DNA from 2 places in the Pedobacter sp. AC212 genome. Region 1 is predicted to be linked to the other one. Evidence: riboswitches for the same ligand, from Rfam matches in the RefSeq annotation. Region 1 holds a riboswitch; the other holds the start of a gene.
What was found. Region 1 has a riboswitch for fluoride ahead of ACZZZC_RS23260 (voltage-gated chloride channel family protein). Riboswitches for the same ligand answer to the same signal wherever they lie in the genome.

Region 1 (12,193 bases):
ACAGGAGGTAAAGTTTTGGCCGTTGCCTGCGATGTAAGAGATCCCGAACAGGTAGACAATGTATTAGCAAAAACTTTAGAGCGATTTGGCTCTGTTGATGTACTCTTGAATAATGCTGCTGGTAACTTTATTTCTCCTACAGAAAGATTGTCGGCAAATGCATTTTCATCTATTATCGACATTGTTTTAAAAGGAACGGTGAATTGTACCCTGGCTTTTGGTAAACATTGGATCAAGGAAAAGCAAACTGCCACAGTTTTAAATATTGTTACAACTTATGCGTTCACCGGTTCGGCTTATGTGGTTCCATCGGCCTGCGCAAAGGGTGGTGTATTGGCTTTAACCCGATCATTGGCGGTAGAGTGGGGCAAATATGGCATCCGCACCAATGCGATTGCACCGGGTCCTTTCCCAACTAAAGGGGCGTGGGAGCGCTTATTGCCTGGTGATTTGGCCAAAAAATTCGATTTCAAAAACCGTGTGCCTCTAAAAAGAGTTGGAGAGCACCAGGAATTGGCAAATCTTGCTGCTTTTTTAGTGAGCGATTTTTCGGGCTATATTAATGGCGAAGTGATTACGATTGATGGTGGGGAGTGGCTGCAAGGTGCCGGACAAATGAATGGGTTGGAAGCCATTCCGAATGAGATGTGGGATATGTTGGAACAAATGACTAGAAGTGCCAAAGGGAGTTGAGAAGATTAAAGTTAAAAGTGCTTGCGGGTAGATTTTTTTCTCGAAGTCACTAAGTTCCCTAATATCAACTGATCAACTTTCGAACATTTCAATATTCAATTTTCCAACACTAATCCTATCTTTGCCGATATGAATATCTTACTTTTAGGTTCAGGCGGCAGAGAAAGTGCATTTGCCTGGAAAATGAGCCAGTCTTCGCACTGCGATAAATTAATTATTGCACCAGGAAACGGCGGTACAGGGGTTTATGGTACCAATATCAACATCAACGTAAATGATTTTGATTCGATAAAAAAGGTAGTTCTTGCAGAAAATATCGAACTCGTTGTGGTTGGTCCAGAAGAACCTTTAGTAAATGGTATTCACGATTTTTTCTTAGCTGACGCATCGCTTGCCCATATTCCGGTAATCGGGCCAAAAAAAGAAGGAGCAATTCTGGAAGGAAGTAAAGATTTTTCCAAGCAGTTTATGGAGCGTCATGGCATTCCAACCGCAGCCTCAAAATCTTTTACACCCGAAACATTAGAGCAAGGTTTGGCATATCTGGAAACGCATGCTTTGCCTGTGGTTTTAAAAGCTGATGGTTTGGCAGCAGGTAAGGGTGTTTTAATTTGCACTGAAACCGTTGAAGCACAGGAAGAATTAAAATTGATGCTTGGTGGTAAATTCGGTGCCGCTGGCGCAACGGTTGTTATAGAGGAATTTTTGAGCGGCATTGAGCTTTCGGTTTTTATTTTAAGCGATGGCGAAAACTATGTGACCCTTCCTTCTGCCAAAGATTATAAAAGAATCGGGCAAAACGATACAGGTTTAAATACTGGCGGTATGGGTTCGGTTTCTCCGGTTCCGTTTGCTACCCCAGAATTTTTGCAAAAAGTTGAAGAGCGAATCATTAAACCTACTGTAGAAGGTTTAAAGAAAGACAATATTGATTACACAGGTTTCATTTTCTTTGGCTTAATCAAAGTAGGTGATGATCCTTTTGTAATCGAATATAATGCCCGTATGGGTGACCCTGAAACGGAAAGTGTTATTCCACGCATCGAAAATGATTTGGTAGAACTATTTATGGCCACAGCGAATAAACAGTTGAACCAGGTAAATCTTGTGATCTCTGAGCAAACTGCGGCCACGGTGATGATTGTAGCTGGTGGTTATCCTGGAGAATATTTGAAAGGCAAGGCGATTTCGGGGATTGAAAACTTGCGTCATTCAAATGCTTTTCACGCTGGTACCTTGCTTGATAATGATGTGGTAAAAACCAACGCTGGAAGAGTGATTGCGATCACAAGCCTACAGAAAGATCTTTTTACTGCGCTGCAATCTGCTACTGCCGATGCAGGTAGAATTTACTTCGATGGCAAATACTTTAGAGAAGATATTGGTTTTGATTTGATATAGTTCATCGTAAAAAAAAGCCGCAGATTTGCAGATTATCTATTTAATAAAATCTGCAAATCTGCGGCTTCGGTATGAAGTGGAATCTATTTCGATTTGCTTCCCAAAAGTTCCTGAAGCTTGTCTTGCAATGCCTGCTCTCTTAAACCTTTAGCAATAATTTTTCCGGTTGGATCTATTAAAAAGTTAGCTGGAATTGAACGAATGCCATAAAGCTGGGCAACTTCATTGTTCCAGAATTTTAAGTCAGAAACATGAGTCCAGGTTAACTTATCATCTGCAATGGCTTTTAACCAGGCAGCTTTTTTACCAGGTTGATCTAACGAAACACCTAAAACGGTAAAACCTTTATCTTTAAATTTATTATAGGCTAACACTACATTTGGATTTTCCTGGCGACATGGCCCGCACCAAGAAGCCCAAAAATCAACCAAAACATATTTTCCTTTAAAATCAGACAACTTAACAGGTTTGCCTGCGGTATCTGCTTGGGTAAAATCCATAGCCATTACACCCACAGCGGTTTTTCTCCCCGCATCGAACATTTGGGTAAGTTGTTTTCCGTTTGGAGTTGCCTTCAATTCTGGAGATAGCGCTGTAAATGCCTTTTCAGCCGCAACAGCTTGTTCCGGATCACTCGCTAATTGACCAATCGCACTCAAACTGATATATGATTTCGGGTTATTCTGTGCGAAGTTTAATAAAAGCGGCGGAAGCGCTTCTGATTCTTTCTCAAATTTCTCTCTTAACTTAGTCATTAAGGCTTCATCCTTTTTCTGCTCTGGAGTAAATGCTCTGTATTCAGCATCGATAGCCATTAACTTATCATTAACTGGTTTGGTTAAAGCTTTTAATTTCCTGGCATCATCATTCACTGGAGAACCAACAATAGCAGCGTTTTTCAACGAATCTGTAGCTGTCAAATTAATACTTCCTGGTTCTACGTAGATAGATAAGCCATCTAATTTCTCCCCTTCAGCAGGACGGGTAACGTACGGATTTTTGTTTAAATAAAGACTTCCCTGTGCAGGATTTTCAACTGTACCTTTAAAAGAAAATGCTCCATTTACAACCGTTGTAGAATCGGTAATGTTTTTTCCATCGCCCTGATAAATCAGATAAACTTTACTACCAGCTTTTAATCCTTTTATATTTCCGTTTAGTGTAAACGGTTTTTGCGCCAACGCTGCTAAAGGCAATAAGGCCAGCGCAGATAATAATATTTTTTTCATTAATGAGATTTGTTTTTTCAAAAGTAGTGATATATATAGCTAGAACGCAATTGCTTGTGTAAAATTATGGTAGCGTTGAAGTGTGTTTGAACTTCCACAAATTATCCATTGGATTATGATAACTTCTGAAAAGTACGCCACCATAAATCGGGCATTTCGCCGCTTACTGCAGTCTGGTAATCATCATAACGGCAAGGTACGAGGTGGTAACGTTCGTTTTTCGATTGGCCCGAAGGATATGGAACCTGCATCCACCAGCGATCTGATTTTTTGCTTTTCACGAAAACCATTTCACCAGAACCATCTTTCAAACTGGTTCTGTAAATCATAAATTGTGATTTTGGTGTAAGTGGGAAATCCTTTTTACGGGCATAAAAACCATCTACAAAATACCAGGTCATCTGCGCCAGCAAAAACGCGGTTTGGCCATTATTATCGTAGGCCGGGTTAAATTCGTAAAAACCAATTGAAGTCAATTTATCGTTCATGCCCGCATAACGGGCAATTCGGCAGGCTTCTTCACCGTCGAAACCATTTGGTGTAGTGTTCGCATTTGCTGCAGCATCAGCCGATCGGATGGCACCCAGATCAAAACTGATCATGTTCGCATTGCGGATAATGGGCTCTGTCAACGTGATGTCCTGAGCAAATTCTCCAAGGCGGTGAACATCAAAATAAAGCTTGTCCATCACACTCAGGCTTTCTTGATTTACAAAATAAGTTTGATAACCAATGTTGCTGTAATTGAAAAGATAGTTGGGTTGATGAAGAAAAATCTTATTCAGATAACAGTCTGATCTTGTTTGGATTCCAGGGGTATCATCGTCGCCAATATCAAATTGATTGTCGATAATTACCAGATCCACCTTTTGCTCTAAATCTTCATAGCCTAAATATTGGGCATAGGTTAAATCCTGGCCGCCGCCGATAATAATGGGAATGATGTCTTTTTTGATCAAATCAGACACCACCATTTTGATGGCAATGTAAGTATCGGCAACCGTTGCGCCATGCTTGATATTTCCTAAATCGACAATTCTACTGCTGAAAGACCCTTCATTAAGTTTGTAAAATTTCTCCCTGAAATAATCGGGTGCCAACGCACAGCCTTCATTATTTACTGCCCCCCTTCCATCTAACACACCAATAATGGCCAAATCGTAAGTATTCTCTTCAAAATCAGGAAACGATTCGGTAAAAATGTGTGCTTTTAAACCTAGCTGGCTTGTTAAAAATCCTTGCTTTGGTGTAAAACTATCAGGGTTTATTGGGGAAAAGAAATCCGTTAATGACATATATTTAAAACTCTCGGCTCAAATATCTATTTTTGAATGCGTATTTCCACATATAGCTCGAAAAAAATAAAATGATACTGGTAACCGGAGGAACGGGATTTTTAGGGTCTGAACTATTAAAACAGTTAACCGATAAGGGTTTAACCGTACGAGCGCTGAAACGTGAAAATTCAAAAATTCCGGTTATAATTAAAGACAATCCATTAATTGAATGGGTTCTGGGTGATATAAATGAACCCGCTGACCTGGAAGAAGCCTTTGAAAAAGTAACTCATGTTTATCACTGTGCGGCTTTTGTATCTTTAAGTGCTAAACATAAAAAACAATTGTTCCATGTCAATATCGATGGAACTTCAAACATTGTAAATCTCTGTGCCGAAAATAATTGCAGGCTTTTACATGTGAGCTCAGTTGCTGCTTTAGGAATAGCAAAAAGAGGGAATAAAATTTCTGAAAAGGACTTTTGGGAATATGATTCGAAGGCACATGCTTACGGGCTATCGAAGTATGAAAGCGAGATGGAAGTGTGGCGTGGAATTAACGAAGGCCTCGATGCCATAATCGTAAACCCATCAGTAATTATTGGGAAAAATGCAGGTTTCGAAGGGAGCGGAGCCATCTTTAAATTAGTAAAAGACGGATTTCCTTTTTATACAAACGGCGCCTCTGGTTTTGTTGATGTAGAAGATGTAGTGAAAGCGATGATTTTGTTGATGGATGCTGAAGTTTCAGGAGAGCGCTATATTTTATCATCTGAAGATATTCATTACAAAGATTTATTTACACAGATAGCAATAGGTTTTGGAGTAAAGCCGCCTACAAAGGAAGCAAAAGCATGGATGCTTGGTGTAGCCTGGAGAGCATTGAAATTCACATCCTTATTCACCAGAAATGAACCATCAATAACTAAAGACACTGCCAAAAGTAGTATCACTTTAAGTTATTACAATAATAATAAAGTGATTGAGCAAACCGGAATCGTTTTTAAACCGCTTGCTCAAAGTATAACAGAAATTACCCAACACTTAAAATAATGCCCAAACAAAAAGCATATTACATTATCGATTTCGACAGTACTTTTACCCAGGTAGAAGCACTTGATGAACTCGCTAGAATCTCTTTAAGGAACCACCCAGACAAAGAGGCAATTTTCCAGAAGATTGAAGACTACACCAATTTAGCCATGGAAGGCAAGCTTTCATTTTCAGAAAGTTTAGCGCAACGGGTGAAATTGCTGGAGGCAAATGAAGATCATTTGAAACAACTGATTAAACACTTAAAAAAGAAAGTTTCTACCTCATTTTCGCGTAACGCAGAATTTTTCAAGAAACATGCTGATGATGTTTTAATCGTTTCTGGCGGATTTAAAGAATTTATTACTCCTGTGGTGAGCCAGTATCACATTAAAAAAGAAAATATTTATGCCAATACTTTTGTAACCACTGGCGATGGAAAAATTATAGATTACGATCACGCAAACCCTTTAAGTGAAGAAGGCGGGAAAGTAAAGTTATTGCAACATTTAAAGTTAGAAGGGGAACTTTTCGGTATTGGCGATGGTTATTCAGATTTTCAGCTGCGGGAAAGTGGGCTGATCAATAAGTTTTTCGCTTTTACAGAAAATATTGCCCGTGAAAGCATTGTTGCCAAAGCCGATCACGTAACGCCAAGTTTTGACGAATTCCTCTATGTGAATGATTTGCCAAGAGCAATTTCATACCCCAAAAATAGGATTCTTTGTTTGGTTATTGGCGATGTTGATCCACTAACACTTTCTATACTCAAGAATGACGGCTTGTCCATCAGGCATAAAACTTCTTTCGAAGAAAAATATGTTAAAGATGTCGGCATTATTGTTCTGGCAGATGGCGAAAAGATTGATAAGGAGCAACTAAAAAACGCTGCTAAACTTAAAACAATTGGTTATTTAGGAAGCGCAAAGAATAAAATCGACTTTGATGTTTGCACTAAACAAGGAATTGTAGTTTTCGATGATCCGAAAAACAATCCCCGTAATATCGATTTTATTCCAAAACGAGTAGCTGATTTTATGAATACCGGCGCTACCTATTTGAGTGCCAATTTCCCGAATTTGCAGTTGCCGAAAATCGATAAATCGCACCGGTTAATTCATATCCATAAAAACGTTCCAGGCATTATGGCCAAAATTAATACCGTGTTCGCCAAACATGATATCAACATTGTAAGCCAGTTTTTAATGACAAACCCAGAAATTGGATATGCAATTACCGATATCAATGCTGAATACGATAAACAATTATTTAAATCACTCAAAAAGATTGAGCACACTATAAAATTTAGGGTATTATATTAATTCAACGATTTGACCTTTATCAATGGATTTAAGTTTTGACAACTTTGCTAGTACTTAAGAAAGAAAGTTGTCAAAGCTTACCTTAAAAACTGATGTCTCTTTAACAACAAATGTTTTGGGCTACCAATAGCTTGCGAACGATAGATGCCAGTATGCCCGGAAAATAGATAGGCCACAACGCAAGCAAGAGCAATGTATATTCCAGATGCTACACCAAACAATTCTACGCCCATAAAAATACAAGCCAATGGTGTATTTGCTGCGCCAGAGAAGACGGCGACGAAACCTATTCCAGCTAATAATCCGATAGGTAATGGAATAAAAACACTCAAGAAACTACCCAATGTTGCGCCAATGAAAAATAATGGGGTTACTTCTCCACCTTTAAAGCCACAACCTAAGGTTAATGCCGTTAAAAAAAGTTTGATGGCAAACGTATAATAAGGCTCCTGTTGCGTAAATGATTCAGAAATTACAGGAATTCCTAATCCTATATATCTTGTTGTACCCAAGAAATAGATAATGACAATTAAAGTCAACCCACCAAATACTGGCCTTAAAGGCGGATACTTTATTTTACTGAACAAGTTAGAAAAGCCATGGTTTAAGGCGGAGAAAGATCTGGCCACTAAGCCAAAAACAATTCCAACACCCAACGATAGTAACAGATTAATGGCATCCATTTGTGGCACAACACCAATGGAATAATGAGTGTGGCCAACGCCCCAAACTTTGCATGCATAATCGGCAATTATAGCGGCTAAAAACGAAGGCAAAATTGCAGTGTACATTAAACTACCTACCACGAAAACCTCTAAGCCGAAAATTGCACCTGCTAATGGCGTCCCGAATACCGACGCAAAGCCAGCACTAATTCCGCAGATGAGAATAATTTTTCTGTCGCGTGGCTTTAACTTAAATAGCTTGGTAAACTGATCGGCAAAAGCACCTCCAATTTGTACAGCAGTTCCTTCTCTTCCTGCCGATCCTCCAAATAAATGAGTAATAATCGTTCCGGCAAAAATTAATGGCGCCATAATTAATGGAATTACCTTTTTGGGTGACTGTAATTCTTCAATTAAAAGATTGTTTCCTTTAACAACATCCTTGCCCCAATAATGATATACTAAGCCAATTAAAAAACCTGCAACTGGTAAAAATGAAATGATCCAAAGGTGGCTTTCTCTGTAATTTGTTGCCCAATTTAAGGTTACTAAAAATAAGGCAGATGCAGAGCCAACTATTGCACCAATTAGCGCTGCTATTAAAAGCCATTTTAAAGTGCTCAATAATACTACTCCGAAATCCTTTTTAATAAAAGAATTGATAGACAGAAGGAATCCTTCTGTTGGTTTTTTAACAGGCATTAGAATTCAATTTAAATAAAATTGTAGGAGTCATCAGCCTGTTTGGCGGTTTTGGCGGTACCCCATCGCCATTGTTCAAATGTATAAATTTTAGCAATTTCTTCCAAAATCTTTAACACCTTTGTAAAGCTAACTTAGAATAATGGATTTTACACCCGAAATAAAAGATAAACTTCATCAGCTACAAGAAAAATATACAGCCATGGGGCAGGATATGGCTTCTTATCTAGATGGGTTGCTCTATGCCGATTTTCTAACCTACTGGGATTACATCCATTTGGATACGCTGCTAAGTTTACAAAGTCCAAAAACGCCGTTTCCTGATGAAGAGATTTTCATCATGTACCACCAAATTACTGAGTTATATTTTAAGCTGACCTTGCATGAATGCAGGCAAATTGCTGAACATGAAAATTTAACTGTCGAATTTTTTACTGCTCGTGTTAAAAGAATTAATGCTTATTTTAATGCATTGACTACTTCTTTCGAGGTGATGGTGGATGGCATGGAGAAAGAACAATTTTTGAAGTTCAGAATGTCATTATTACCTGCTAGCGGTTTTCAATCCGGGCAATATCGGATGATTGAGATTTGTGCAACTGATTTTATTCGTTTGGTTGATAAAAGTAAACGCGAAGAATTAAGCACCGCTACTATCGAAGAACAGTTCGAACATGTTTATTGGAAGTTTGGTGCTACAGAGTTGTCATCGGGTAAGCAAACTTTAACATTAAAGCAATTTATTAAAAAATATGCCGCTCAGTTTTTACAGCTGGCTAAAGATAGATCACTTACAAATTTCTCGGCTTTGTATCATCAGCTGGCAGCAAATGGTGCTGATGTTTCTGCGCTTGCAGAAGAATTGCGTAAGCTCGATTTATATGTCAATGTAGAGTGGCCATTGTCGCACTATAAATCAGCAGTGCGTTATTTAGAAAAAGATCCGATTGATGTAGCCGCAACCGGCGGTACCAACTGGCAGAAATATTTGCCTCCGCGTTTTCAAAAACGAATTTTTTATCCTTTTTTATGGAGTGATGAACAAATGGGAGAATGGGGCAAAGGCTGGGTGCTTAGTGTACTCAAAACACTCAAAAACAAAGATTAATATCAGAAAATACTATTAAAAAAGCTCGTTTTTTGCTAATTTGCGTCAATTAGAAAATGATAGATGGAGTGAGTGATAGAATGAGTGAATTTGCGATCCGCAAATCATTCAATCATTCAAAATTCTCTCATCCCAAAATTTAAATTATGACCGAGACATTAGATATAAAAATCACCAAAGCTGATCAAACTCGTTTGACAGTTACAGATTTTTCTCAATTACCATTCGGTAAAGTTTTTACCGACCACATGTTTACCGCCGATTACGAAGATGGCGAATGGAAAAATTTACAAATTATTCCTTACGGACCTATTCCAATGAGTCCTGCAATTTCTGCCCTTCATTATGGCCAGGCGATTTTTGAGGGTTTGAAAGCTTATCGCCAACCCGATGGAAAAATTAGTGTATTCCGTGCCGACAAAAACTTTGAGCGTTTTAATAAATCTGCAGCGAGAATGTCTATGGCTACTATTCCTGAAGAAATTTTTATGCAGGGATTAGCAGCCTTAATTAATGTTGATGAGAAATGGGTTCCAAATCAGGAAGATTATGCGCTTTATATTCGTCCGGTTATGTTTGCTACCGATCCTTATTTAGGCGTGAGAGCATCAGATACTTACAAGTTTGCCTTATTAACAACGCCTACGGGCCCTTATTATAGTTCTGCTTTAAAAGTTAAAATTGAGACGGAATTTACCCGTGCGGATGAAGGTGGAGTTGGATTTGCAAAAACTGCTGGAAATTATGCCCGCTCACTTTATCCTTTTGAGCAAGCCAAAAAAGAAGGGTTTGATCAATTAATCTGGACAGATTCGGTAACTCACGAATATATTGAAGAAGCAGGCACTGCAAATTTGATTTTTGTAATCAATGGAAAGTTAGTTACACCTTCCATTCGTAGTACCGTATTGGATGGCGTTACACGCGATACAATTATTAAATTGGCTAAAGATGCAGGCATTGAAGTTGAAGAGCGTAGAGTATCAGTTGCAGAAGTGATTGAAGGCATTAAAAATGGTACCTTAACTGAAGCTTTTGCTGCAGGTACCGCCGCTACTGTTACTCATGTTGGTGTAATTGGTTATAAAGACGAAACTTACCAATTATCAGATCCATCAACAAGGCATATTTCTAATGGAATAGCTAAGAAGTTAAATGATATTCGGTATGGCTTAGCGCCAGATGAATTTGGTTGGAACTGGGTATTATAAATCTAATTAAGCATAAAAAAAGCCTCGAAAATTTAAATTTTCGAGGCTTTTTTGTTAAGCTTGATCTTTAATCTTTGCTCCTTAATCTTTATTCTTATTTATCTAAGATTACAACACCTTTAGCCTCAAAAGCTAATTCCTTTTTAGGGTCAGTAATTTTAGCAACTTCTTCCGGCGATTTTTTAGCATCTTCAGCATAGTGACGTAGCGTTTCTACCGAAATGGTTTGCTTTTTTGCTATACCATCCAGAACAACATTTTTGCCAACAATATCCATCGGCATGAAGAATGCATAATCTTTAAAGGTTACCCTCATCGGATCGCCGTTTGGCATTTGCAAAGTCATCCAACATCCTTTTTTCTTACAAACATCAACAACTTTACCTTCAATCTTCATGTCGGCAGTTTTTTTGTCTCCCATGGCAGCTTCCATTTTAGCCGCTGGTTTCACATCGCCAGGCTTAACTTCTTCGCCAAATTTCTGACCTGTATATGCAGTTTGTGCAAAGCCGATTGCTGCAAATAAGCAGAAGCCAAGACTTAAAATGATCTTTTTCATTATTTTAATTTTTAAGATTTGTTGCAGTTTCCTATCTGAACCAAAGTTATTTAAAATTTTTCTCAATAGCGAAAGCAAAAAAAATCCTCGTTAGCTCTCACTAACGAGGAAAATCATCCCTATTGTTATAGATCACATCCCATGATGTACAACATACTACCTTAGGCAAATGTTAATCCAAAGTGCCGATGTATAAATAGGTATTCCTTATCATGTTGATAATCAAATATTTAATGACTTTTGAGGCGCTGTGCCAGAAAAATGTCAACTGTGGAAATGGGTAAACAACTCAACTATCTAAATAATTTTGTAGAAAATATTCCCCAACAATTCCAGTTCATTTAGCCGAATATCATTCCAAAAACTTCCTCAATTTTGCTTACTGCCTTAATTTCCAGGTTATATTTAGCAATGTCAATACCTTTTAAATTGTATTTAGAAATATAAATTGTTTCAAAGCCCAATTTATCTGCTTCTGCTATTCGTTGTTCTATTCTATTTACCGCTCTTATTTCACCAGATAAACCAACCTCAGCGGCAAAACAGTTTTTAGATGATATTGGAATATCCTGTTGTGATGAAATGATGGCGATTAAAACTGCCAAATCGATTGCAGGATCTTCAACCCTAATTCCGCCAGCGATATTTAAGAATACATCTTGCGTACTCAGCCTAAAACCACAACGTTTTTCAAGTACAGCTAAGAGCATGTTCATCCTCTTGGTGTCAAAGCCAGTTGCAGATCTTTGCGGGGTTCCGTACGCGGCAGCACTCACCAGCGCTTGGGTTTCTATCAACATTGGTCTGGCACCTTCTAACATTGCAGATACGGCAATTCCACTAAGCTCTTCATCTCGTTGCGATAGAAGAATTTCTGATGGATTGGAAACCTCTCTCAAACCACTTCCTTGCATTTCGTAAATTCCGAGTTCAGCTGCGGCTCCAAAACGATTTTTGATCGAACGTAAGATGCGGTAAACATGATGCCTGTCGCC
Region 2 (12,193 bases), 480 kb from region 1:
ACTTCGTGAACCTGGTTCTGGTACACTAGATGTTATTGCATATGCTTTAAAAGCACACCAGATAAAGGTGGGGGACTTAAATATAGAAATGCAGTTAGGTAGTACCGAAAGCATTAAATCCTATTTGATTCACAGCAAATGCCTGGCTTTTTTATCTATCCACTCCATATTGAAAGAGCTCAAGAATAATGAATGCCGCATCATAGATATCAAGGATATGGTTATCGAAAGGCCGTTTCATTTCATTCAGCTTCATGGTCAGCAGGACGCTCTGGCGGAACTATTTATGCGCTTCGCTAAAAGCTACAACTATAATGTATAGTGTTACCGAAATTTCGAGGCAATATCAGCCAGCTAAAGTGCTGCTGCTCTTTGTTTCTGAAGCTCCTGGAGGTGACGATAAACATTTTTACCTGGGAAATACTAATCTGTTTCGAACAATTTATCTTGCATTTAGTGAGGTATTTGGCGATTTTAAATCTGTAGAAGATTTTTTGCAGTTCTTTAAAGGCACGGGATGCTTTTTGGAACATCTAACTTGTACACCTATTGATAAATCGTCAGTTAAAATCAGAAAAAACCAGAGGCAGGGGGGAATAGAGCAATTAGCTCATAAAATCAGAACATATCAACCCCGATTAATCATGATCCTAATGAAAAGCATTGAACAAGAGGTTAAAGAATCTATTGACCTATCAGGCTTATCGTTTATCGAAGAAATTGCAGTTACCTGCTATCCTGCCGGCACTGAATCAAACAGGCTTACTTGCATCCGGGATACCAGGGTTATCATCTCCAAACTGGCATCGATATTGACATAACATGCAAATATATTGCTGTAATATACCGATACAGAACAAGATGAAAATTCAAGATCAGGAAAACACCAAACAGCATGCAGGAGACCATTTGGCTAATGAAAGAACATTTTTGGCCTGGATCAGAACCAGTATTGGTATCATGGGATTTGGCTTCGTGGTGATGAAATTCTCGCTATTTATCAAGCAGATCAGTGCCGCACTGGGGAGTAAAGTGCCCCTGCACCAAACCGGAGATTCCCGCATTATCGGGATTTTTCTAGTTGCCCTGGGAGCAATTACTATCATTTGTTCTTACTTAAGATATAATTCAACGAAAGAACAATTGAATCAGGGGGTGTATTACCATTCAACACTTTTTGTTAAAGTTTTAACCGCTTTAGTTTTCATAGCTAGTATACTTTTACTGCTCTACCTTATTAAAACAACATAGGCAGTTAAATCATCTGTACTTGATGCTTTAGAAAAGAGAGGAAGGAAAGCGGTCGATATAGCGTTGTTTTTTGATATAAATTGCTGATTGCATTGGTCAAGGATCTTATAAAAATTTCACCTCTTTATGATAATCCACAGGAACAGGATAAGTCAATATTTTATGTTCCCGTAAATATTTTGGGTACCGCAATACGCTGTGAAGAATATATACCTGAATGGCCACTGAAAAAATAGGCTGTAAAACAGGCTACCGCAAAAAACATGGTGTATTCACTACCAAAAAGTTCTATACCCATAATCGTACAGGCAAGGGGTGTATTCGTTGCACCAGCAAAAACAGCAATAAATCCAAGGGCAGCAAACAAACTAACTGGAGCATTTAATAAGGTCGAAAGTGCATTGCCTAATGTTGCGCCAATATAAAACAAAGGCGTTACCTCACCACCTTTAAATCCAGTTCCTAATGTTAAAGTTGTGTAAATGGTCTTCCATAACCAGCTCCAAGTATCTGCTCCACCAGGCTGAAAAGCAGAGGGAATTGTAACGGCTCCTTGGTATTCGCTATCCACGCCCAAACTTAAGTAATCCGGTTTCCCGATGGCGTAAGTCAAGCCTATAATAATCAGACCACCGATAACAGGAATAAGCCACTGGATCTTACATACTTTAGAAAAAAAGGCCTTGATCTCATGCACCATTACAGCAAACAGGTAGCTGGCCAGACCAAACAATGTGGATGCTAGAATAACCTTACTAAGCAGGAGTAGGTTTACCGGCAGGTATTCAGATAGAAAGTAGGCACTTTTCTCTATGAGATCGATGTGATAAGCGGTATGATGGATGCCCCAGGCAGAGACAGTAAGATCACCAAGCACGCTGGCAATTAATGCGGGAAGTAAAGCCTTGTACTCTATTCTTCCAATGGCCAGAACTTCCATTGCAAATATGGCACCGGTGAGCGGTGTTCCGAACACCGCCCCAAACCCGGCTGCAATTCCCGCGGTAAGGAGCATCTTGGTGTCTACCTCATTTAGCTTAAACCAGCGGCTAAACATTCCTGCGATGCTTCCTCCGATTTGTACCGCGGTTCCCTCTCTTCCAGCCGATCCGCCAAACAAATGGGTAATCACTGTAGTTATTAAGATTACTGGCGCCATCTGCCTGGGCACTCCACCACCCGGCCTATGGATTTCATCCATGATCAGGTTATTTCCTTTTTCTGAGGACCTACCAACTGACTGATAAATCAGGTGGATCACAATACCTGCTAAAGGTAGCAGAAAAATGAGACAGGTATGCTGAAAGCGAAAGTGAATGGCCCAGCCTAGCAGCCAAAGGAACAAGGCAACCATACTTCCTATTGCAATGGCAACAGGAAGTATAAGCAGCGTCCATCGAACCGCATATTTAAAAACCGAAAGGTGTTCAAATAAAAATTTATTATGTTTCATTGTAGGTTAGCGGCTGATTTATAATTTTTTATAAAAAGTATTGATTCCTGCAAATGATGCCCTATCACCAAGTTCTTCTTCTATCCGAAGCAACTGGTTAAATTTAGATACCCTTTCAGAGCGGCAGCCACTTCCTGTTTTGATGTGCCCCGCACCGGTAGCGACAACCAGATCCGCAATTGTCGTGTCTTCAGTTTCACCACTGCGGTGAGAAATAAAGCAATTGTAACCGTTTTTTTGGGCTAGTTCTACGGCCTTTAGCGTTTCGGAAACTGTACCGATCTGGTTCAATTTAATCAGTACGCTGTTTGCAATGCCCTGGTCGATTCCCTGCTGGATAATACTCGGGTTGGTGCAGAATATATCATCTCCAACCAATTCCACTTTGTCTCCCAAAAGGCTGGTCAGCTTTTTCCATCCCTCCCAATCGTTTTCGCCCAACCCGTCTTCCAACAGGATAATTGGGTACTCTTTTAACCATCCTTCCCAAAAGCCAATCATTTCATCTGTTGTGATCCGTTCTTTAGAACTTTTATAAAATTCATATTTTCCATTATTCCACATTTCGCTGGTCGCTGGGTCAAGACAAAGGGAAATATCCTTGCCTGGAGCAAAACCGGCAATATGTATCGCTTCCATGATGATTTGGACGGCTTCCTCATTAGAACTCAGATTTGGCGCAAACCCACCTTCGTCACCAACTCCGGTATAATAGCCTTTCGCTTTTAGCAGACTTCTCAGGGAATGAAAAACAGCTTCGCCCATACGGATACTTTCCTTAAACGAGGGGGCGTTATGAGGGGCAATCATAAATTCCTGAAAATCGATGTTGTTATCAGAATGCCTTCCCCCATTAATGACATTCATGCACGGTACGGGCATTACGTAACCTTCCCTTTCCACTAGCTGCCTATACAAGGGAATCCCTTTTGCAACGGCCGAAGCCCGGGCGAAGGCGATTGAGGCCGCAAGCATCGCATTTGCGCCGAGCCTTGATTTATTCTCGGTTCCATCCAGACCAATTATATGATCATCGAAGGCCTGCTGACCCTCAAAGGATAAGCCGGTGACTGATTTGCCGACTTCGACGTTAATCCCTTTTACTGCTTTTTCCACGCCTTTACCATTATAGCGCTCTGGATCACCATCTCTAAGCTCTACGGCTTCTTTTTCACCCGTACTTGCCCCGGATGGAGAAATACCCCTTGCTGTTGTTCCGTTAAGAGTGACTTCTACTTCTACTGTCGGATTGCCCCTGGAATCCAAAATTTCACGGGCATGAATTTTAGTTAATTTCATAGTTTTTTGTTTTATATTGATTTTTAGTATTTCGGTTGCTTACAAATAATTGAGTTTCTCAAAAGATCAAAACCAGTGTTCCCCCAATGATCAGCAGGGCACCAAAGAATACTTTCAGGGTAAGAGCTTCTTTCAGGAACACCATTGCAAGTATAATAGTTAGGGCAACACTCAACTTATCAACAGGGGCGACCTGGGACACTTTCCCGATCTGCAAAGCCTTGTAGTAGAATATCCAGGACAAGCCGGTGGCAAGGCCAGATAAAAAAAGAAATAGCAGGTTATGCTTTGACAGTTCCGTAATTCCTTTAAGTTCGCCTCTGGCCATTACGATCCCCCAGGCTACAATCAGTATTACCACCGTTCGTATGGCAGTAGCCAAATCAGAATTGACATTGGTTACGCCGACTTTTGCAAAGATGGCCGTAAGGGAAGCAAAGAAAGCTGATAATAGCGCGTAGATCCACCACATAGTTTTATGTTAATTTTCCGTTATTGAATAATTCCAAAGTAAATGAGTACAAGAACCGTTGCTCCGGCAATGATCCGGTAAATGCCGAACCAGCGGAAAGAATGCTTTTGAAGATAGGTGATGAAAGAGCGGATGGCCATCCATACATCCCACCCGCACCTGCTTTACTTAAATGAATGATCGTAGTTAGATTCGGTTCATGGGAAGGGCGTAGACGCTTAACGGTGTTTTTAATCAGTCCTAAAGCAATCTGATCTGCACTAGCAACTAGTAGCGCAATGGTAATAAGAACCTGCCAAATTTTTTTGCAGAAATTCTGGAAGAGGCAATAAATAATGAAGGCATAAAAAGGAAGCCAAAAACGCTTATCACTGGCCCAGTACATGATCGTATCCCAGAATGCATTATGGTGCTGATTTATCCACAAGAACCATTCAGTTTCAACCGGCAGGACCATTGCTAACACTGATCTCACTTTGGCAGACAGACAAAGTAAGACAAGCGCAATTAAGATAGCTGCCAGCAATAAGAGTTGAGAATTTATTTTTAATTTTTTCACCTACAATACTTTGACCGGCAGATTTTATTACCTGCTGGAATTTCTATTGTAGGCGCCATCAGCTTTTGAAAAAAGCGGTTGAATCGGAAGGACACCATTTCCGTATTGCAAATATAATACTAATAAAATGATGTGCAAAATCTTAAAGTAGGTGTTGAGAATTTAATTTATCACTATTCCTCCTTATTTGAATACGAGAACCAGTTTCTTATTCTTCTACCGTTTAAACAAGCATCATATCACGGGATTAAAGCTTTTCTTAAACAAAATGAAACCGCCTGGAAATAACCATGTTATCTATATAGGAATTTTTTTTATAACCCTAAAAAATTAAAGTTATGGGATACCATGAATGGAAAAACTGTATTGATGCATGCTTAAAGTGTGCTTCAATTTGCAATCATTGTGCAAGTTCATGCACTCAGGAAGAAGACGTGAAAATGATGGCGCGGTGTATTGAGCTTGATATGCAATGTGCAGCCATCTGCTACTCTGCCGCTCAATTGATGAGTATGGGTAGCTCTTTTGCTCAAGACATTTGCCGTATTTGCGCAGATATTTGCCAGCAATGCGGAGATGAGTGTAGTAATCATCATACCCAGCATTGTCAGGAATGTGCAGATGCTTGTAAGGCTTGTGCGGAAGAATGCAGAAGAATGACAGGAGTAGCTGCTTAAGATGCCAATCACCGTGAGCATTAATTGATTAAGGGCAGCATTCTAGTTGCCCTTTCATTTTTATAAATAGGCAAATTTATTCCATTCATTTTATTTTCATTATTCCCTCATTATTTGATATTTACCAAGGTTTGAGGTTGTTCTTGGTATGTCCTTTCTCTAGCCTTAAAAAAATGGGTTTTTTAGGATATGATTCTCATAAACTCATTCCATTATTCAAATAAGAATTTCAGTTTTTGATGATGAGTACTTGATAATTCGAATTCTATGAAAATGAAGGCTAGATGCGAGTTGAGGAATGCATTAAATAATGCATGAACTTTCAATTCCCGCTTCATCAAATTATTTCAAAAAACAAAAAATACAAATTTCATTTCAATGGCGGTGTTAAATCAATCACGTTGTTAAACCGAGGGTATGTACCTTCTAAATTAAATGCAAGCTACATGGCATTTGCGCATAATTGTAAAAAAATTTAGACCAAACGGATTTCCCCCCGTTTATCCTATAATTGAATAATATTCAAGCTGATCGATGTTCGCAATTGAAACTAATCCACATGCTTATTTGGCTAATTAGATAGCAGTTTATGGAGTTCAACACTGATGTCTAGACAATTGGTGTTTTATAAATAGTTGCGGTATATCTTAATTTTAGGGAAAATTCTAAAAAGTTCGAACCGAAAAATTCAATTTAATCTATTGTAAGTGACTTATTTTCAAGTTCTTAATGTTTAAAAAATAAGAGGCATACTTTTTAGATGCCTCATATTGCCACTTAGTAGGGTCAACCCGCGGAAGTTCGACCCTTTTTGAGCATTGTGAAGCTGTGGTTAATTTTGATAAAGTTTTGAACAACAAGATGGAGGGACAGTATAGGAAAAAGAAATTATTCGATGACAATCGAAAGTAGGGTGAGAAATATCGTAACCTAATATTTGTTGATATTTTGTAACGGTTTTGTTGCGGTTTATCCTCTCATCTTTTTAGATTAATGCAGATTTTAGCGCCTATATATTTAGGTTGTTAAATTTGAAGGGTTTGAAAGTTAAGCAGGTACCAAATTGCTCTATAATTGGAGTCGTCTTGCTGTACCTGATTATCTCTTTGGGCAATATCTTTTTTTTATCCAACCTCTCCCTTTTAGAGTCCGCCCGGGGAATAAAATCAGCTGCGCAGTACAAAGGTAGCTTTTCTCCGCTTGGAAAGGATTCAAAAATTACCAGACAATTTAAGTGTATCCTTGATGAACGCAAGAAAACCGTGCTTCCTGTTTTGGAAGCTTTTCTTATCGGCGTCATCTTATTTTTGGGGCTTTCGCTTTTAGCCTCTAACCTAAACAGGTATTTTCTTGAGATCAGATACAGGATTGCCGGATCAGTCCCAATTTATATTTCCAACCAGGTCTTTCGGATCTGAGATTTATCTCAATTTTCTTTTATTGACAGGTCCTTCAAATGATGAAGTGACGACGGCCGGTTAATCACCGTGTTTCCTGTCCAAGACGTCCGTCAAATCTTTTTCCTTAAATTTTAATTTAAAGACATGATCCGTATTAAACAGATTTTCTGTTTGTTCCCACTTTTATATATGGGGCTGGAAAGCCATGCCCAAACCTCCCCAAAGCCCATCGGGATCGTTGATCTGATCGATCACGTGACCGCTTTTTCACCTTCACTGGCCGCTGATTCAGCAACAGTTGATATACGTGCCGCCCAGTTAAGAGAGACCGCGGCGAATGCCCTTCCAAATCTGAAGCTTAATTATCAGGCAGATCTGGGCTCAAACAATAACGTGGCAGGACCTTATATGGCCTTTGGTATAGTTCCCTCCAATTCCAGAGGTGTTAGGACTGAAAGCACTACCAAGGCTACACTTACTAATCTTGGTATTGTCTCCCTTGATTGGGAGGTCTATAATTTTGGTGCCTATAAAGCTCAGAATGCAGTCGCCAAATCAGAACTTGTCGTTGAACGATCCAAGTTTGCCCAGCGCCGATACCAGACAAGGGCCATCGCTATTGATGATTACCTGAGTCTACTAAAGCTTCAGGACATGCTATCCATTCAAGCAAGCAATATCAGTCGCAATGAGCAGATCAACCGTTCGATTTTATCCCTTGCCAGAAGCGGTGTGCGTCCGGGTGTGGATACCAGTATCGCAGGGGCCGAACTCTCCAAATCAAGATTGAACTATATTGAAATGGACAATACCTACAGACAGGTTCAGCTCGACATTGCAGCAATCAGCGGGCTAAATCCGGAAAGTATTGTCGCTGACAGTACGATCCTGGATCGGCTAAAATCGCTTGAGGTAAACCTATCGGTAAAGTTGACCGACAGTTCAAGCCATCCGCTGCTTGATTTCTACAAAAGCAATTATCTAAGCAGCGTTGAGAAGGAAAACCTGGTCAAAAAAGCCTATAATCCAAAGGTAAGCCTGCAAGCTGCTGCCTGGTCAAGGGGATCAAGCATTGATGCCAATGATAATTTCAACAGTCTCTCGAATGGCTTGGAATGGCAACGGGAAAATTACCTCGTGGGCGTAGGGATCAGTTATAACTTATTTGATCTGCGCAGGCGTCAGTTGAAGCTTAGGACCCAAAAGGCCAGTAGCAATTTTTACTTAAAGGAACTACAGCAGGAAAGGTTAATGTTATCAAATGCCGCCCTTCAAGCAGGACTTGAGATCAGTACCGCGCATAAAAGACTCGATGAAATACCAAACCAGCTAAAGGCAGCGGCCGCAGGGTATCGCCAGAAGCTCTCGCTTTATAAGAACGGGCTGACCGACATCATTGAGCTCAATGCAGCCCTGACCATCCTTTACCGTGCAGAAACCGATTTTGTCAACGCAAAATATCTGTACATCCGGGCGCTTTTTCAAAAGGCTATCGCCACCAACCAAGTAGATTCACTGTTAAACACATTAAAATAATAAAGATATGTCAATGGTTACCTCGGCCCTGAAAAAGCCGATTACAACAGTGGTGATCACCGCGAGTTTACTGCTCTTTGCAGTTCTCAGTGCGCTGAAGATCCCAATAGATATTTTCCCCCAGCTTAATTCGCCGACAATATATGTTATTGAATCCTACGGAGGTATGTCTCCACAACAGATGGAGGGCTTCTTCTCCACTCGTCTACAGGATCAGTTTCTTTATGTTAATGGCGTTAAGAATATTACCGCCAAAAACATTCAGGGTTTGACGATGCTAAAGCTGAGTTTTTATGAAAGCACCAATATGGCAGAGGCTTCTGCCCAAGTTGCCTTGCAGGTTAACCGGGCCATGAAGTTCTTCCCTCCAGGCGCTTTGCCTCCGCAGGTGGTCCGCTTTGATGCCTCTTCACTGCCAGTAGGCCAGCTTGTACTCTCGGCCAAATCCCGCAGTCTGAAAGAAATCTATGATATGGCGGCAACGCGTATCAGGCCCATGTTTTCCTCTGTCGCAGGGCTTTCAGCGCCACCGCCATTCGGTGCCAATTCCCGCTCGATTACCATTAGTGTAGATCCGAGCAAATTAAGGAGTTATAATCTGACTCCGGACGAGGTGGTAGGGGCTTTATCCAAGTTCAATGTCATGTCTCCTTCGGGAAATCTAAGGTTGGACAATACCATGATGGTGACCTCTATGAACTCCCTGGTTAAAACGGTCGATGAATTCAACAACATTCCAATAGCTACAAAAAACGGCGTTTCAATATTGGTAAGGGATGTGGCAAGGGTTGCCGATGCAGCGGATGTTACCGTGGATTATGCATTGATCAACGGGAAACGGTCTGTGTATATTCCTGTGGTCAAAACAGCAGACGCCTCGACTTGGTCAGTGGTAAAGTCCTTAAAGGCCAAAATCCCCGAAATGCAGAGCCTCTTGCCGGACGATGTCCACATCTCTTATGAATTTGACCAGTCTGTTGCCGTTATCAACTCGGTAAAAAGCCTGATCACTGAAGGTGGTCTTGGTGCACTATTAACGGGCCTAATGGTGTTGCTATTCCTGCGTGATCTGCGAAGCAGTCTTATCGTGGTGATCACCATTCCGGTATCGATTTTAATTGGGGTGCTTTTACTAGGCATGTTCGGTCAGACCATAAATATCATGACCTTGAGCGGTCTGGCACTTGCAATAGGGATCCTGGTCGATCAGGCAACGGTGACGATCGAAAATATCCATCAGCACCTGGAAATGGGCAAGCCCAAACGCGAAGCCATTTACGATGCCTGTGAAGAAATCGCATTCCCGCTGCTGCTCATCCTGCTGTGTATTCTGGCCGTATTTGCACCATCTTTTATGATGAACGGTATACCAAAGGCGATGTTTTTGCCACTATCCCTTTCGATTGGCTTCACCATGGTTGTCTCTTTCATCGTGGCCCAGACCTTAGTTCCCATTCTATCCAACTGGATGATAAACGAAGAACGTTACCAGCACTATGACCATGGTAAGATCCATGCTCATGCAGGAGAGGCCCTGGACGAGAGGCAAGGAGAGCAGGTAGAAAAGCATCTGCAAAATGAAAAGGATGAACCGGAAAAAAATGATTTCTTTGAAAGGGTGAAGGTGCGGTTTATGGCAATCATCCAGCGGTGGATGCCGATGAAAAAAGGTATTGTCGGGATTTATTTAGTTCTGGTCATTTCTCTTGCAGGACTGGGATTTGTTTTTATTGGAAAGGATATGATGCCAAAGCTCAACAACGGACAGTTCCAGATACGCATCAAAGCGCCGGACGGTACCAGATTAGAGCGCACCGAGGAGAAATTTAAGCAGGTACTTTCCATTATCAATCAGACAGTAGATAACCATATCGCAGTTAGTTCGGGATACGTTGGGCTTATTCCGAGTAGTTACGGAACAAGTAACTTATATATCTTCAATACCGGTACCCATGAGGCTGTGCTTCAGGTGAACCTTGATGAAGATTATAAGGTAAATATGGATGAGCTGAAAGATGCGCTGAGAAAGAACATCGCTTATAAACTTCCTGACCTACGTATCACCTTTGAGCCGATTGACATGACCGAAAAGATTATGAGCCAAGGCGCTGCAACTCCTATTGAGATCAGAGTAGCAGGAAAAGATATGGACCAGATCGAGTCTTACGCTAATAAGGTGCTCTCTAAACTTAAAAAAATAGATTACCTCCGTGATATCCAGATTGCTCAACCCCTGCACATTCCCGTGGTTTCTATTACCCTTGATAGATTAAAGGCGGCGCAGTTTGGGCTGAACGTGGTTGATATCGCAAGGTCAGTTACTGCAAGTACCTCATCCAGCCGATTTACTGAGAAGAACCAATGGCTCGATGAAAAAACCGCCTATACCTACCAGGTACAGGTACAGGTTCCAGAGTATGTCATGAATACAATGGATGAGCTCAAAGAAATTCCTTTGGTTAAAGGGCAGAGCAGTCCGGTACTGGGCGACATCGCTACTTTCAATACCAGTTACCTTCCAGGAGAATATGACCGCTCCGGGCCAAGACGCTTTCTGACCGTGAGCGCAAACATTTATAAAAAGGATCTTGGAACGGCAACTGCTGATGTAGAAAAGGCACTAAAGTCCGTAGGCACGCCTCCTAAGGGACTAACTGCTGAAGTGAAAGGTATGTCGAGCCTGTTGACTGAAACACTATCTTCTCTTCAGGGCGGACTTGCTTTTGCGATATTGGTGATCTTCCTGCTGCTTGCGGCCAATTACCAGTCTTTCAAGCTTTCGCTGACGGTTCTTTCGACCGTTCCTGCTGTAATCCTTGGGTCGCTTACCGCATTATTGCTTACAGGTTCTACGCTTAACCTGCAGAGCTACATGGGGATGATCATGTCCACCGGGGTGTCAGTGGCCAATGCGATACTTATCGTGACCAACGCCGAAAAACTCAGGCTGGATTACAAGGATTCTACCCGGGCGGCAGTGGTGAGTGCCGGGATTCGTTTAAGGCCGATCCTGATGACCAGTTTTGCGATGATAGCCGGGATGATCCCGATGGCCTCTGGGTTGGGCGAATCCGGTGAACAGACCGCGCCGCTCGGCAGGGCTGTTATTGGTGGGCTATTCTTTTCAACCCTTGCCGCGCTCTTCATCCTTCCGCAGGTTTTCGCTTGGGTACAGAAAAAAAGCAGCTTAAAAGAACCAAACCTAATGCCTAGAAAAACAAGAATTTAAAAGATAAACAACATGAAAACCAGATTCATTCCCATCATAATAATTATAAGTACTCTGGCCGCGTGTGGCGGAAACCAGAAGCCCGTGAACATCAGTCCCGAAAAAAACGGCAAGGAAGCCAAATATGAAACCACAAAGGTCGAAGAAGAGGCCCTTTCCAGTTTTACCCGCATTCCCGGGGTGCTCAAGCCTTTCAACCAGGTGAACATTTTTCCCAAGGCCAATGGTTTTGTGAAAGCAATACTGGTCGATTTGGGTTCTAAGGTGACCAAAGGCCAGCTGCTGATGACCCTGGAAGCACCGGAACTCGAATCACA

Region 2: another riboswitch for fluoride. It lies ahead of ACZZZC_RS21035 (phosphatase PAP2 family protein); the one in region 1 lies ahead of ACZZZC_RS23260 (voltage-gated chloride channel family protein).

What each region holds. Positions count from the first base shown of each region.
Region 1 covers NZ_OZ409870.1:5,371,910-5,384,102, reverse strand. Annotated here, with positions in the region: gene ACZZZC_RS23290 (SDR family oxidoreductase) at 1-693, shown strand, start outside; gene purD (phosphoribosylamine--glycine ligase) at 823-2,094, shown strand; gene ACZZZC_RS23280 (redoxin domain-containing protein) at 2,178-3,323, opposite strand; gene ACZZZC_RS23275 (formimidoylglutamase) at 3,437-4,618, opposite strand; gene ACZZZC_RS23270 (NAD-dependent epimerase/dehydratase family protein) at 4,690-5,652, shown strand; gene ACZZZC_RS23265 (HAD-IB family phosphatase) at 5,652-6,953, shown strand; gene ACZZZC_RS23260 (voltage-gated chloride channel family protein) at 7,031-8,320, opposite strand; fluoride riboswitch at 8,338-8,399, opposite strand; gene ACZZZC_RS23255 (tryptophan 2,3-dioxygenase family protein) at 8,463-9,428, shown strand; gene ACZZZC_RS23250 (branched-chain amino acid aminotransferase) at 9,575-10,639, shown strand; gene ACZZZC_RS23245 (DUF4920 domain-containing protein) at 10,734-11,198, opposite strand; gene radA (DNA repair protein RadA) at 11,540-12,193, opposite strand, start outside.
Region 2 covers NZ_OZ409870.1:4,896,118-4,908,310, reverse strand. Annotated here, with positions in the region: gene ACZZZC_RS21065 (LysR family transcriptional regulator) at 1-322, shown strand, start outside; gene ACZZZC_RS21060 (hypothetical protein) at 315-821, shown strand; gene ACZZZC_RS21055 (YidH family protein) at 862-1,251, shown strand; gene ACZZZC_RS21050 (voltage-gated chloride channel family protein) at 1,412-2,704, opposite strand; gene eno (phosphopyruvate hydratase) at 2,723-4,003, opposite strand; gene ACZZZC_RS21040 (EamA family transporter) at 4,062-4,475, opposite strand; gene ACZZZC_RS21035 (phosphatase PAP2 family protein) at 4,480-5,034, opposite strand; fluoride riboswitch at 5,077-5,145, opposite strand; gene ACZZZC_RS21030 (four-helix bundle copper-binding protein) at 5,475-5,711, shown strand; gene ACZZZC_RS21025 (TolC family protein) at 7,256-8,647, shown strand; gene ACZZZC_RS21020 (efflux RND transporter permease subunit) at 8,655-11,876, shown strand; gene ACZZZC_RS21015 (efflux RND transporter periplasmic adaptor subunit) at 11,889-12,193, shown strand, end outside.